Regions from separate parts of the Paenibacillus sp. Lou8.1 genome, predicted to be linked through region 1. Evidence: a T-box and tRNA genes for the amino acid it is inferred to sense, from the RefSeq annotation. Region 1 holds a T-box; the other regions hold tRNA genes.

Region 1 (4,287 bases):
CACATCAGCAGGCCGATTCGGGTTAAAGAATCTTATACTCGGATCACGTCGGATTTTTCGAGTTGTGGTCCTGCTTTCTTGGCCTTTTTTATGGACCAGTGGATTCAAGCCGCAGTTCAAGCTACAGGTATAGACCGTACGGAGCTATGCGCCCTGGCCGGTGAAATGATCATCGGCACTGGAAAGCTGCTCACGGAAGGCGGGATGACACCAGCCGAGTTACAGGCCAGAGTGGCGGTTCCCGGAGGTATTACCGCCGAAGCTCTCGCATTGTTGGACATCAGCCTGCATAGCGTCTTTCCCGAGCTGATACAGGCCACGCACAACAAATATGAAGAGGATATGCAAAAGGTAGATGTCTCCTTCGGCTTAAAGCCGATTAACCGGCAACAATATTAACCAGCTTACCTGGAACAGCAATTACCTTGCGGATCGTTTTGCCGGCCAGTGCCTGCTGAACATTGTCCAACGACACAGCGAATGCCTCCATCGCTTTAGCATCAAGGTCCTTGGCAATCGTTGCACGCTGTACGATTTTACCATTTACTTGCACAACAATTTCCACTTCGGCGTCCACCGTCCATGCTTCATCATAAGCAGGCCAAGCCGCGTAGGTAATGCTATCATTGTGCCCCAGCAGCTGCCACAATTCCTCAGCCAGATGGGGTGCAAGCGGCGACAGCATTTGCACGAAGTTTTCCATTGCTGCACGCGGCAGAAGGTCTGCTTTGTATGCATCGTTGGTGAAGATCATCAGCTGGCTGATCGCTGTATTGAAGCGCAGCGCATCCAGATCTTCGGTTACTTTTTTCAGCGTTTTATGCCAAGTACGATTGAACTCATCACTACCGCCGTCATTTGTAATTTTATCATTCAGGCTACCATCCTCCGAAACAAACAGGCGCCATACGCGGGACAGAAAACGATGTGCTCCCTCTACCCCATTCTCATTCCATGGCTTGGTCGCTTCCAGCGGCCCCATAAACATCTCATAAATACGCAGCGTATCGGCGCCAAATGTATTGACAATATCATCAGGATTAATGACATTACCGCGTGATTTACTCATTTTTTCATTGTTGTTGCCCAAAATCATACCCTGGTTGACCAGCTTATAAAAAGGCTCTTTCGTTTCCACTACGCCGATATCATACAGTACCTTATGCCAGAAACGGGCATACAGCAAGTGAAGAACCGCATGTTCCGCTCCGCCAATATACAAATCAACAGGCATCCATTCACGTTGTTTCTCTTTGGATACAAGCTCTTTGTCATTTTTCGGATCAATAAAGCGCAGGTAATACCAGCAACTTCCTGCCCATTGCGGCATTGTATTCGTCTCGCGACGTGCTTTCATACCTGTCTCAGGATCAATGGTTTCCACCCAATCTGTTGCGTTCGCCAGCGGGGATTCACCTGTACCTGAAGGCTTAATATTGTCCATCTCCGGCAGTACGAGCGGAAGTTGGTCCTCAGGAACCGTTTTGATCGTTCCATCCTCCAGATGAATTACCGGAATCGGCTCGCCCCAATAGCGTTGACGGCTGAACAGCCAGTCACGCAGGCGGTAGGTGACTTTGCCGTGTCCTTTGCCCTCGGCTTCCAGCCATTCAATCATCTTCGGAATCGCTTCCTCATTGGTAAGTCCATTCAGCGGGCCTGAATTGACGTGCGGTCCATCCTCAGTATATGGCTCATTAGCCACATCTCCACCTTGGACAACCTCAATGATATTCAATCCGAATTGCTTGGCAAATTCCCAGTCACGCGTATCGTGAGCAGGTACAGCCATAATCGCTCCAGTTCCGTAGCCTGCCAGTACATAGTCAGCTATCCAGATCGGCAGCTTTTCGCCGTTCACCGGGTTCACTGCATAAGCTCCTGTGAATACGCCTGTTTTATCCTTGGCCAGATCCGTACGCTCCAGATCGCTTTTACGAGCAGCTTGTTCACGGTACTGTTGTACAGCATCCTTTTGCTTAGGCGTAGTGATAATATCTACTAATTCCTGCTCTGGTGCCAGCACACAGTAGCTTGCGCCGAACAGTGTATCTGGGCGGGTTGTAAATACTGTGAGTTGCTCGTCATAGCCTTCAATTGGAAAACGAACCTCTGCCCCGGTAGACTTACCGATCCAGTTCCGCTGCATATCCTTAATACTCTCAGACCAATCCAGTTCCTCCAGATCATCCAGCAGACGATCCGCGTATTCCGTAATTTTCAGCATCCATTGACGCATTGGTTTACGGACGACCGGATGACCGCCACGCTCACTCTTGCCGTCAATAACTTCTTCATTCGCCAGCACTGTTCCCAGCGCTGGGCACCAGTTCACGGGTACTTCAGCTACATATGCAAGGCCGCGCTTGTACAGCTGGATGAAGATCCACTGTGTCCATTTGTAGTAATCAGGGTCCGTCGTGCTGATTTCACGATCCCAGTCGTAGGAGAAGCCGAGCGATTTGATTTGACGGCGGAAGTTATTTACGTTTTTCACCGTAATTTCGCGTGGGTGCTCCCCTGTATCCAGCGCATGCTGCTCGGCAGGCAGACCGAAGGCGTCCCAACCCATCGGATGCAATACGTTGTAGCCGCGCATTCTTTTATAACGTGAAACAATATCCGTAGCTGTGTAGCCCTCTGGGTGGCCTACATGCAGGCCGGCTCCAGATGGGTACGGAAACATATCCAAAGCATAAAACTTCGGTTTGCCCGGCTCTTCCCCGGTGCGGAACGTCTTGTTCTCATCCCAATATTTCTGCCATTTTGGTTCAATACTTTGCGGTTGATAGCCGTGCTTCGGCTGTGTGTCTGTCATTGTCTTTTCCTCCTCAAACGGTATGCAACAAAAAAACCTCTGCATCCCGTAGCGTGTCAGCGCTAGGGACGAGAGGTTATATTCCCGTGGTACCACCCTAGTTAGCAGAAAGCGTTCTTCGCGTTCTACTCCCTTTGCACCTGATAACGGAGGTGATCCGATGCGGGTTAATAACAGGATACAAGCACCTGTAAAGGCGTTCCTGCGTTGGACGCATATCTCCGAGGCGAGTTCACTTTGCGCTGTCAACCGGCTTGCACCACCCGCCGGCTCTCTATATGTCCAGACAAAGCTACTATTCCTCATCAGCGATTGTTTAACCGTTAATAATGGCACTATTATATTGAAAACCGCGAAAAAAGTCAAATAAGGACTAGCTTTGGTGTTAAAGACCCTCTTCATACTAATTGTTCATGACACATGCATACGAATGTTTTATAATAACTTCGAATTAAATTGATGAAAATTGAGTTGAGTTGAGATAAGAAAGGTGAGCTGAGACATGGCACAGATTAAAATTTTCGGAATAAAAGAAGCTCTAAATCCAATCAAAAAGCAGCTTTCAGAGGTGATTCATTCTGCTGTGGTGGATGCGTTCAAATATCCTCCAGACAAGAGGTTTCATCGTTTTTTCCCTATGGATCAGGAAGACTTTATATATGCCGATGGTCGCTCTGAGGCGTACACCATTATTGAAATCAGTATCTTTGAAGGCAGAACGACAGAAGCTAAGAAGCAGCTCATCCAGCTGTTATTCCAACGAATTACGGACCATTTTGGCATTGCTCCACAGGATCTTGAGATTACTATATTTGAAACGCCCAAACAGAACTGGGGTATTCGGGGTGTACCGGGTGATGAGCTTCAGTTGAACTATAAAGTGAATATATGAGTGCAAAAAGACGCCCTTCATGTCATCATGAAAAGCGTCTTTCTTTTCCTAAATTTGCTCAATGAGTCTTCACTATTTTACAGCAACATAAAACAGTCTCGCCGCGTCACCTTCTGCTTCTACCCATTCAAAATCCGCATATACCTTCACATCACGAAAACCTGCTTTGGACAATTCTGCCTTCATCCAGTCTGGGTCATAGGCACGCTGTACATGTATTTCCTCGAAACGCTGGTATAGATCGCGTCCTTCATGTTCTGCTTTCGCAAAGATACTAAGATGATGCTCAATTTCACAACGGGGAGTGTCCAACGCACATGTCCAGATATATGAGATAGAGCGATCATCCAGTACGAATGGCTGCTCTTCATCATAACGTAAAAACGTCTGGGGATGATGTACATCGAACAAGAAGGTTCCGCCAGGCTTCAGACCAGCATGAGTTCTACGAAAAGTAGAAATTATATCTTCTTCCTCCAACAAGTAATTCAGACAATCGCAAAAAGAAATTACAGAATCCACAGGCTCGGGTAAAATCCATTCTCTCATATCCTGCTGTATCCAGCGAACGCTTCCC
Region 2 (4,287 bases), on a different contig from region 1:
GTAAATTTAGTTGCAATTGGAATAAACAGTTGAGCGCTGGTTACGATCTTGAACAAGTTGACTAAATTATACCATAACTACCGTCCTGCAATGAAAGACGTCTAAATACCCACTCTACCTTAATTCGACATCATACTTTATATTCAGCGAAATATTGACATATGAATATGCACTTCACATATATGAAGATGCAATCAGAAACATGTGGTAAGTATATGCATAAAAGCACCGCGAAATCGACGGAAAAGTTTGGTAAGATTAAAGTAGATTGAAAAGGAGGTACTCTTATGAATGAAGAAAACAGACCATTCTCTAGATCAGCAGATGCTGAAGGAGCCAAAGCGAACTTGATGCCAATCAGTGGAAGCTTCACTCCGAGGGAGCGCCTAGCTTATGGCGTCAGGTCAGCAACCTGCTGATTCTAGTTGGCGTGATTGCATTGATTATCATTTTAGCTCGAGTGCTCTAATTGAGATATCCAAAAAACGAAAAGAATTAGGGATGTGAAATGGTGTTAAAGGCAGCTTTACTTTTTATATTGGCTGGCATCGCTGAAATTGGAGGAGGATATTTGATTTGGCAGTGGCTGCGTGAAGGGAAGACATGGTATGTCGGACTTTGCGGCGGAGTAATTTTGGCTGTGTATGGAATCATCGCTACCTTTCAGGTTTTTTCCTCCTTTGGACGTGTATATGCAGCATACGGAGGTGTCTTTATCGTTCTTTCCATCGCATGGGGCTGGTGGATTGATAAAAAGACACCCGACTTGTACGATTTCATTGGTGGATTGATTTGTTTGGTCGGTATAGCTGTAATCCTGTTTCCGCGATCAGGGTGATAGGACGAAAAACCCTTTTTTATTTTCGAAAACATGACTATAGGTCTAAAAAAATAAGCTTCATATTCCGAAATAGAACTTAAGGAGGGGGTTCTATGAACTGGAATCAAATGAAGCTTAGATTGAAATTTGGCAGTACTATGCCGAAGAATGAAGGTAATTTCTCTTTTGGTATCATGTGTGGACTCTTAATCAGCATCGTGCTGTGGATATCGATCATTGGCTGGATTATGCTGATCTTTAAGTGATTTTACGAAATCACTGTACATATCAAAATAAATAAAATTAAGGGCTGCTCACAAACCTGTGTCCTATTACCCATGCTTTATTTTGTGAAATCGTTACGTAACTTATCTATCCCGCGACCTATGGCTTCATCAATCATATCGGTAGCAGCAGGTGTATCTGCATCGGTGTCAGGAATGCGATTAAATCCTGGCTCGCGCTTGTCGAGGGATTGTTTATGTTCGATTTGATCGTCAGTACGATTTTTTTCAGAGTTATTATCTCTCATAGCACATCACAGCTCCTTTTATTAGGTACATTCAGCTTCTATACTTTACATAAACGCTTGTGCTCCAGACTAAACGTTGATAAAAATAAAACCGGGAGGAAGTAAATCCCGCCCGGCACTTCCCAAACAACTAGCGATGCTCAATCAGATCAATCGCTCCCAGAACAACATGAGCCAGTCCGAAACCGAGAATGCCTGTAGCTGCAAGTTTGTACTTACTGCTCAGCAACACAGCGCCTGAAGCCGATACTACCGTTCCAAGAACAGCTGGAATCATACCTTCACGCATTCGTAACACCCCTTCTGGTAGTTTGGAAAGACGTTTATTAGTGTGATTCAAATGTGCACAAGTTATACAAAACAGAGAATTTTATTATTTTTTTTTTTAAAACACTTTACAATTCGATAAAATTATCGTATTATATGTTGGTGCCCAATTGAACGACATTTACATAACGAGAACACTTCTTAATCAGATGCATGTTTCTCAGATACTTGTAAGACAAGTAAGTGTAAAGATTAGCGTTCCTAAATTTATGCCGGGGTGGCGGAATTGGCAGACGCACAGGACTTAAAATCCTGCGGTAGGTGACTACCGTACCGGTTCGATCCCGGTCCTCGGCATTCTTGAATTACCATGGACACATCAAAGTTAAATGAACGAAAATAATGAGAGATCTTGTAGCTGCAGTGGAGCATTCAGCAGGTACGCAGGATCAACAAAAAACGTCTCACCGTTAACATACGGAGAGGCGTTTTTTATTTTGGCAAGATTAAGCGATCTTGTAACAGAGAGTCGGAGCCTTTCTATTGCATCAATGGTTATAATCATAGGTACCACGAAATGGGGGCTTTATAATTGAGTGTAAATTATCTCCAAAAATGAAGAGGTATAAATCCTTCAACAGAATTTTGTTGTTTTTAATTAATCATTGGGAAGGTGGTTCAGTGAAGCTGATATGAATCTGACTTATCATATGGAACAGTTAAGAGTTTGTTTTATGAATTTCATTAACTATGTATATTTTGTAATGGATGAGAAAACAAGAGACATAGCTATTGTTGACCCTTCATGGGATTTATTGAAAGTAGAATCCTATCTTCAACAATTGAATGGCGATCTCAAAGCGATACTATTAACTCACTCACATTGGGATCATATTAATTTGGTAAATCCACTCCTAGAAAAATATAAACCGCAAGTATTCATGTCAACAAACGAAATCGATTTTTATAATTTTAGATGTAGAAATTTATATTCAATTAAAGACAAGGATTCAATCAAGGTTGGTGAAACGGAAATCAAAAGTCTTTTGACCCCCGGACATACCGTGGGAAGTGTATGCTATCTGTTGTCAGATCGCTTATTTACTGGGGATACAATATTCATTGAAGGTTGTGGTTTTTGTGACCCAAATGGAGGAGATCCGGTAGAATTATATAATAGCGTTCAAAAAATAAAGCGAGAAATTGATGACTCTATTCAAATTTATCCTGCTCATTCATTTGGTAAAGCGCCTGGTTTTACACTCAATCACCTCATGGATGAAAATATTTATTTTCAATTTACGAGTAAGGAATCTTTTATTAAATTTAGAATGCGTCCGAACCAAAAGGGCCTGTTCGATTTCAAATGAGTCTGTAATGTGGCCCAGTGCTAATGGTGAAAGAAAATATTGAATATATAAAATAGTACATAATGATTTATCGCTTGTATATGCCCCAGGTGCTCAAGTTCACTAGTATAAAACACACGGATCAGTTCTTTTATGAGCCGCCAGAAACATAAAAGCTGTACTCGAAAGATAATAATGACTTCAAATTGAGCATTTTCAGAAAGGTCTGTGAATCCAAAGATGAACTTGGCCGTTCCCAATCAACTGTGAATTGACAGGGTTTGAGTAGAGGATTATAATGGAAAAACATTATTCCAATTATATGATTATATGAAAAATAAAGGAACTTGTCTGTGGTTAATCGCTGGCGGGTCACGTTAACCATTAATGAGGGATATATCGTGAGAGATTGTAGCTTATCAAGTAGGATAAGTGAAAGGGCGAAGCTATGTATATGGGTAGTAGACATTATAGAAGATGATTTGGCAGTACGTTTTTATAGGAGATGAGTTAAGTGAGCTGGTACGTGTTTTTTGTGCGAACGGGTAGGGAAGAACAGGTCAAGCAGCTTATTAATGAGTGGATGGATTCTGAAGTCTACAAACCCTTTATACCTCTCCAAGAGAGACTTTTTAAAGTAGCAGGAATAGTAAAGAAAGAATGGGCTCCTTTGTTCCCAAGCTATGTATTTATTGAATCGAATTTACCTGACTTGCAGTTCGTAACCAGTACAAATTCAATGATTTGCACTTCTAGTGATATCATTCGTTTATTGAGATACTCGAAGTTTGAAGCTTCAATGAGAGATTCGGAGAAACAAATGTTAGAGAGTCTATGCAATGATAGCTATTGTATAGAATCATCAACTGGAATTATTGAAGGAGACAATATACGTATCCTAGATGGCCCACTCAAAGGAAGGGGGAGTATAGTCAAGAAAATAGATAGACATAAACGACAAGCGGTCATTCAGTTGGAATTTATGGGTGATATTAGGTTAGTGAGGGTAGCGTTGGAAATTATAAGTAAGGTTTAAAGTGGAGAACTTATGACGAGTTCATACTCCATGAGGAAGCTTTCAGAACCCTTAAGGGATTTGAAGGCCTTTTTTGATTTGGACTGCTAAGTTAGTAGTTTACTAGGGGGGATATGCGTAGCCTCGTATGCAGAACAACTAATATTGAAGCGGGAAGATGCCGTGATGAAGGCGGCCGTCAGTTTTGTCCATGCAGATTATAACGCAGACGCTCCCCTTGATCGGGAAGTTTTTCATTCGGATGAGTGTAATTACTTCGAGAGTTTGGTATTCCATCGGCGGA
Region 3 (4,287 bases), on a different contig from region 1:
GATATATTTCTCCTTGAATATTAAATTCGTAGAATCCAGACTGAGAAGCTGTAAACTTATAATAATCGACAAAGTCATAATAGCCTGCATATCCTCCAGGAATTTTCCTTCCTAAGCTCCCATAGATATCGATTCCATCCCCTACTGTTATTTCACTGGTAATTTCATCAAACCAGTTATTAGGCTCTGTGTCGGCGTACCATGAATTAGAAGGCTGGATAGATTCCTTTTGTAATGCGGGTGCTGCTTCTTGAGCAGATGCAACGGCGGTGGATGTGCTTAATAGAAGTGCAAGACCTAGTGTAGAAAAAACTGCCTTTTTCATTTAATAATCTCTTCCCTTCTTATATTTTGGGATTTAAACGAATATATATAGCCAATCCCATCCATTATTATATATTGAATCCCAATAAAATGGAATAAAAATGGAACTATAAACAAAAATATATATTTTTTTGTCACAATTATGCGTTTTTACAAATTTATTCACTAAACTTCAATTAAGAGTTAGCCAACTTACTGTATACTATAAAATCCCGTCTTAATATGCTGTCGTGAAAAGGGGCATCCTATTTTAGGAGTAACACAAGCTATGTTATACTCCATAATTGGAGGTGAAAAATATATGTTCGATCCGACGGTTTTTGATAATTTAAAAGTGGCCATGGAAAATACAGTATACGATCTGGATAATCTAGATTCACGTATTGACATTACGCAGCGAATCGACAGATTGGAAATGTCTGTGATGTCACGTGAATTTGCTGTCCAATTCAGACTGAGAGAACACCCGAGTGTGACAGCAGAGATTCAACTGAAGGCAGATTTAAACAACTTGGCTGCGGAAATTTTGGAAATCAAAGATCAAATTCCGGGATGTGTCTTGTTGCTGAGTTTTTACATGGAAATTCGTGAAATTGAGTCACAATGCAGCCGGATTGAAAATATACTGACCGAAATTTGGAAGCCCGATCTTCGACCGGTACAAACGCTTAGTCAGATTTACGGAGAGAAGACATCTACATACCAAAATAGGATTGAACTCCGATTTTCCAGACAAATTAACGAAGATCAGATGGAAGACATTCCAGAGCTGTTGGAACACATATTGCTGACGCTTATGGAATTAAACAAGGTCTAAAGGGTTAGGCCCTAATGTAAATGACATTAGTAGACCAACAAGTTAACGTTAGAGGAGTTGAAAGTATAAATGAATGAACTTGAATTCTCTCAAGTATATGCGATTATGGAGGCTTCTTTTCCTGAAACGGAATGCAGGACATTCGAGTCACAGAGGGCTTTGCTTCATCATCCGTGTTATCGTTTACTTACCCAAAAGGACGAACAAGGGCAAACAATTGCTTTTTTGGCGGGATGGGAGTTTACAGATTTTCGGTTTGTAGAGCATATTGCCGTAGATTCGGCTATACGAGGTGGTGGGTTAGGTAAAGAGCTTATGAGCAAGTTTATTTCACAGTCCGATAAACCGGTAGTACTGGAGGTTGAGCCACCAGTGGATGAGTGGACTCGGAGAAGAATTGGTTTTTATGAACGTTTGGGATTTCATCTGAACCATTTTGACTATGTACAGCCTCCTTTAAGAGAAGGACAGGCTGATCTGCGGCTTCAAATAATGAGCTATCCAGGTGCGCTGGCTGAACAGGATTTTGCTCCGTTTAAAGAGATCTTATATACCGAGGTCTATGGGTTAAATAAGAAGATTGTATAGCTAATGGTGCTTCATTATCGTTCATGTTTTGTCCATACCATTACAAATTCTTTCTCGTCAGTTTCGGTATCAATAGATTCCGCTTGAATGGTAAATCCATTTTTAGTATAGAAGTTGAATGCTTTTGTGTTCGACTGGTATACCTTTAATTGAATCTCATTATGTTGCTTCTTGATCCAATCTAGTAGTAACTGGCCGTAGCCTTTTCTTTGAGAATCAACACGTATAAACAGAGCTGCTAAGTATCCATCCAACATGGAAACGAAGCCGCCAATGCTATGATCATCTTGTATGATAACGTAGTTTTGAGCGAGAGGAAGGTACCTGTTTTCCATCTCGGTAACTTGTGATGCCCAATACTGCGGAGCAATAAAATGATGGGCTTCTATGGAAGCATCTAGCCAGATGGCTGCCAACTCGTTGAGCTCTTCCACATTTGCGGGTCTAATCGACATCGTATCTCCTCTTTCACGGTGCAGTATGTAATCTTATAGATGATGTTGAAATAAAAAAGACCGTCCGAGGACGGTCTTTCTACCCGTGGCGCTTATTTAAAGCTTTGATCCGTATCCCGCGCCTCCGTCAACTCTGTAAATTAGAGAATAACGGACCGGGTAAGGGATACGCTCAACATGTGATTATTGATGTTGACGCACCTCCTTTCCTGATGGACCCATTTTACCATATCTGGTTTGTGATATCCAGTGATTTTCTTATATTTACGGAAATGATTCATAGAAAATATAATATAAAAATAGCTTGATTTTATGTTCTATGGAAGATATAATCTAAATTACCGTGATTGAAAAACATCGGTGTGAATACATAATATGCGGTCGTGGCGGAATTGGCAGACGCGCACGGTTCAGGTCCGTGTGGGCTAACCCCCCGTGGAGGTTCGAGTCCTCTCGACCGCATCATAGCCTAACATTTACAGGTTCTTGGATTGGCTGGATGCCACCAAGAGCCTGTTTTTATATGGTTAAGATGCGCCTACCATTATAACTTTTTTATTTATACTGAAATATATATTTAATATAGTCTTTTGCACTCTGATCAATGTCTTCGTCGCTTGCTTGAAACGAGGCTCCGAAGACAGCGAAATAGGGTAATGTTATGGCGCCAACATGCACTGCGCTTGCCTTAAAAGGTGCTATAACTTCATCTACAGTAAAAGAAACGGAACCAGTAGGTAAGTAATTTTCTTTTTTATCGCCAATGGACATGGCTATCCCTAGCTTCTTTCCTTTTAACTTATCACCCTTTGAACCATAAGCCCATCCATGGGTAAAAACATCATCGAACCACTTTTTTAATAAAGGAGGGTAACTATACCAATACAAAGGGAATTGAAATATGACATTATCGTATGCTTCAAGTAGCTGTTGTTCTTTCAAAACATCAATGCTCCAGTTTGGATACTCTTTATAAATCTCATGAATTGTAATTTCATTGGTATATTGAAGTAATTCTCGTTTCCATCTGTTATTTACTCTAGAATCTTCGATATTGGGATGAGCTAAAATCACAAGAGTTTTCATCATAAATCACCTTTCTTACGTAACATATTTGCCTTTATAGATGCTCTATTATTATTCTGTATGCTTCAAAAAAAGTAAATACACACAATAAAGTAAGATAGTTACTTGAAAGTATGCATTGGACTTAAAGTGAAGATATGCGATTATAGAATTAATTAGATAAACTTTGTTATTTTTAGCGTTGAAGAGGTGGTACTATGAAACAATATAATTTAGGCATAGAAGCAACACTTGAGATCATCGGAGGTAAATGGAAATCATTAATCATATGTTTATTAATGTCTGGTAGAAAAAGGACAAGTGAATTACAGCGTAGTATTTCAGGCATTTCTCAAAAGGTTCTTATACAGCAACTTCGCGAACTTGAAAAGGATGGTATCATAGGTAGACATGTGTATAATCAAATGCCTCCAAAAGTGGAGTATTATATAACGGAATATGGAATTACAGCAAATGAAATTATTGACTTAATGTGTTCTTGGGGAAGGGCTAATATCCAAATAAGACAACAGCAAGGAGAAGATGTGATGTTGTTAGAAAATGATTCAAAATGAATAGTGGAGTAAAAAAGCGTTGCAGACTATGATGTTTACGGTAGTTTTCTTCGGCTGTCTTCAAGTGTTATGTTATGTGTTGAGCCGCAAGCTGATTTGCTATATAGTTATGACTGGACAACCATTACATCCATATTAAATGAATGCTAAAGTAGGGGGACCCTTGCAATGATTATTAAACCGAAAATCCGTGGTTTTATATGTACGACTGCACATCCTGCAGGATGCGCGGCTCATGTTAACCGTCAGATCAACTACATCAAAGACAGCACATCAATACAAGGAGCTAAAAAGGTGCTTGTGATCGGAGCATCTACTGGATACGGGCTGGCTTCTCGTATTGCTGCGAGCTTCGGTCTGGGAGCGGACACCATAGGGGTATCCTATGAACGTCCCGCATCTGAGGGGCGCACGGCTTCAGCAGGCTGGTATAATACGGTAGCCTTTGAAAGAGCGGCCAGAG

What was found. The T-box of region 1 lies ahead of leuS (leucine--tRNA ligase). A T-box ahead of a tRNA ligase gene usually reads a tRNA of that ligase, here a tRNA-Leu.
Region 2: it has a tRNA-Leu gene. The T-box ahead of leuS (leucine--tRNA ligase) is inferred to sense a tRNA for this amino acid. The anticodon was not compared.
Region 3: it has a tRNA-Leu gene. The T-box ahead of leuS (leucine--tRNA ligase) is inferred to sense a tRNA for this amino acid. The anticodon was not compared.

Annotation. Positions count from the first base shown of each region.
Region 1 covers NZ_JANAVN010000006.1:129,337-133,623, forward strand. Annotated here, with positions in the region: gene comER (late competence protein ComER) at 1-399, shown strand, start outside; gene leuS (leucine--tRNA ligase) at 380-2,818, opposite strand; T-box leader at 2,880-3,136, opposite strand; gene NLX78_RS10395 (tautomerase family protein) at 3,321-3,710, shown strand; gene NLX78_RS10400 (class I SAM-dependent DNA methyltransferase) at 3,783-4,287, opposite strand, start outside.
Region 2 covers NZ_JANAVN010000004.1:254,754-259,040, reverse strand. Annotated here, with positions in the region: gene NLX78_RS07505 (YnfA family protein) at 512-838, shown strand; gene NLX78_RS07500 (hypothetical protein) at 934-1,086, shown strand; gene NLX78_RS07495 (hypothetical protein) at 1,164-1,352, opposite strand; gene NLX78_RS07490 (hypothetical protein) at 1,483-1,641, opposite strand; tRNA gene NLX78_RS07485 (tRNA-Leu) at 1,891-1,976, shown strand; gene NLX78_RS07480 (MBL fold metallo-hydrolase) at 2,330-2,989, shown strand; gene loaP (antiterminator LoaP) at 3,483-4,004, shown strand; gene NLX78_RS07470 (4'-phosphopantetheinyl transferase family protein) at 4,149-4,287, shown strand, end outside.
Region 3 covers NZ_JANAVN010000001.1:195,944-200,230, forward strand. Annotated here, with positions in the region: gene NLX78_RS00935 (hypothetical protein) at 1-325, opposite strand, end outside; gene NLX78_RS00940 (hypothetical protein) at 626-1,141, shown strand; gene NLX78_RS00945 (GNAT family N-acetyltransferase) at 1,211-1,729, shown strand; gene NLX78_RS00950 (N-acetyltransferase) at 1,744-2,184, opposite strand; tRNA gene NLX78_RS00955 (tRNA-Leu) at 2,562-2,646, shown strand; gene NLX78_RS00960 (NAD(P)H-dependent oxidoreductase) at 2,740-3,270, opposite strand; gene NLX78_RS00965 (winged helix-turn-helix transcriptional regulator) at 3,468-3,824, shown strand; gene fabV (enoyl-ACP reductase FabV) at 3,993-4,287, shown strand, end outside.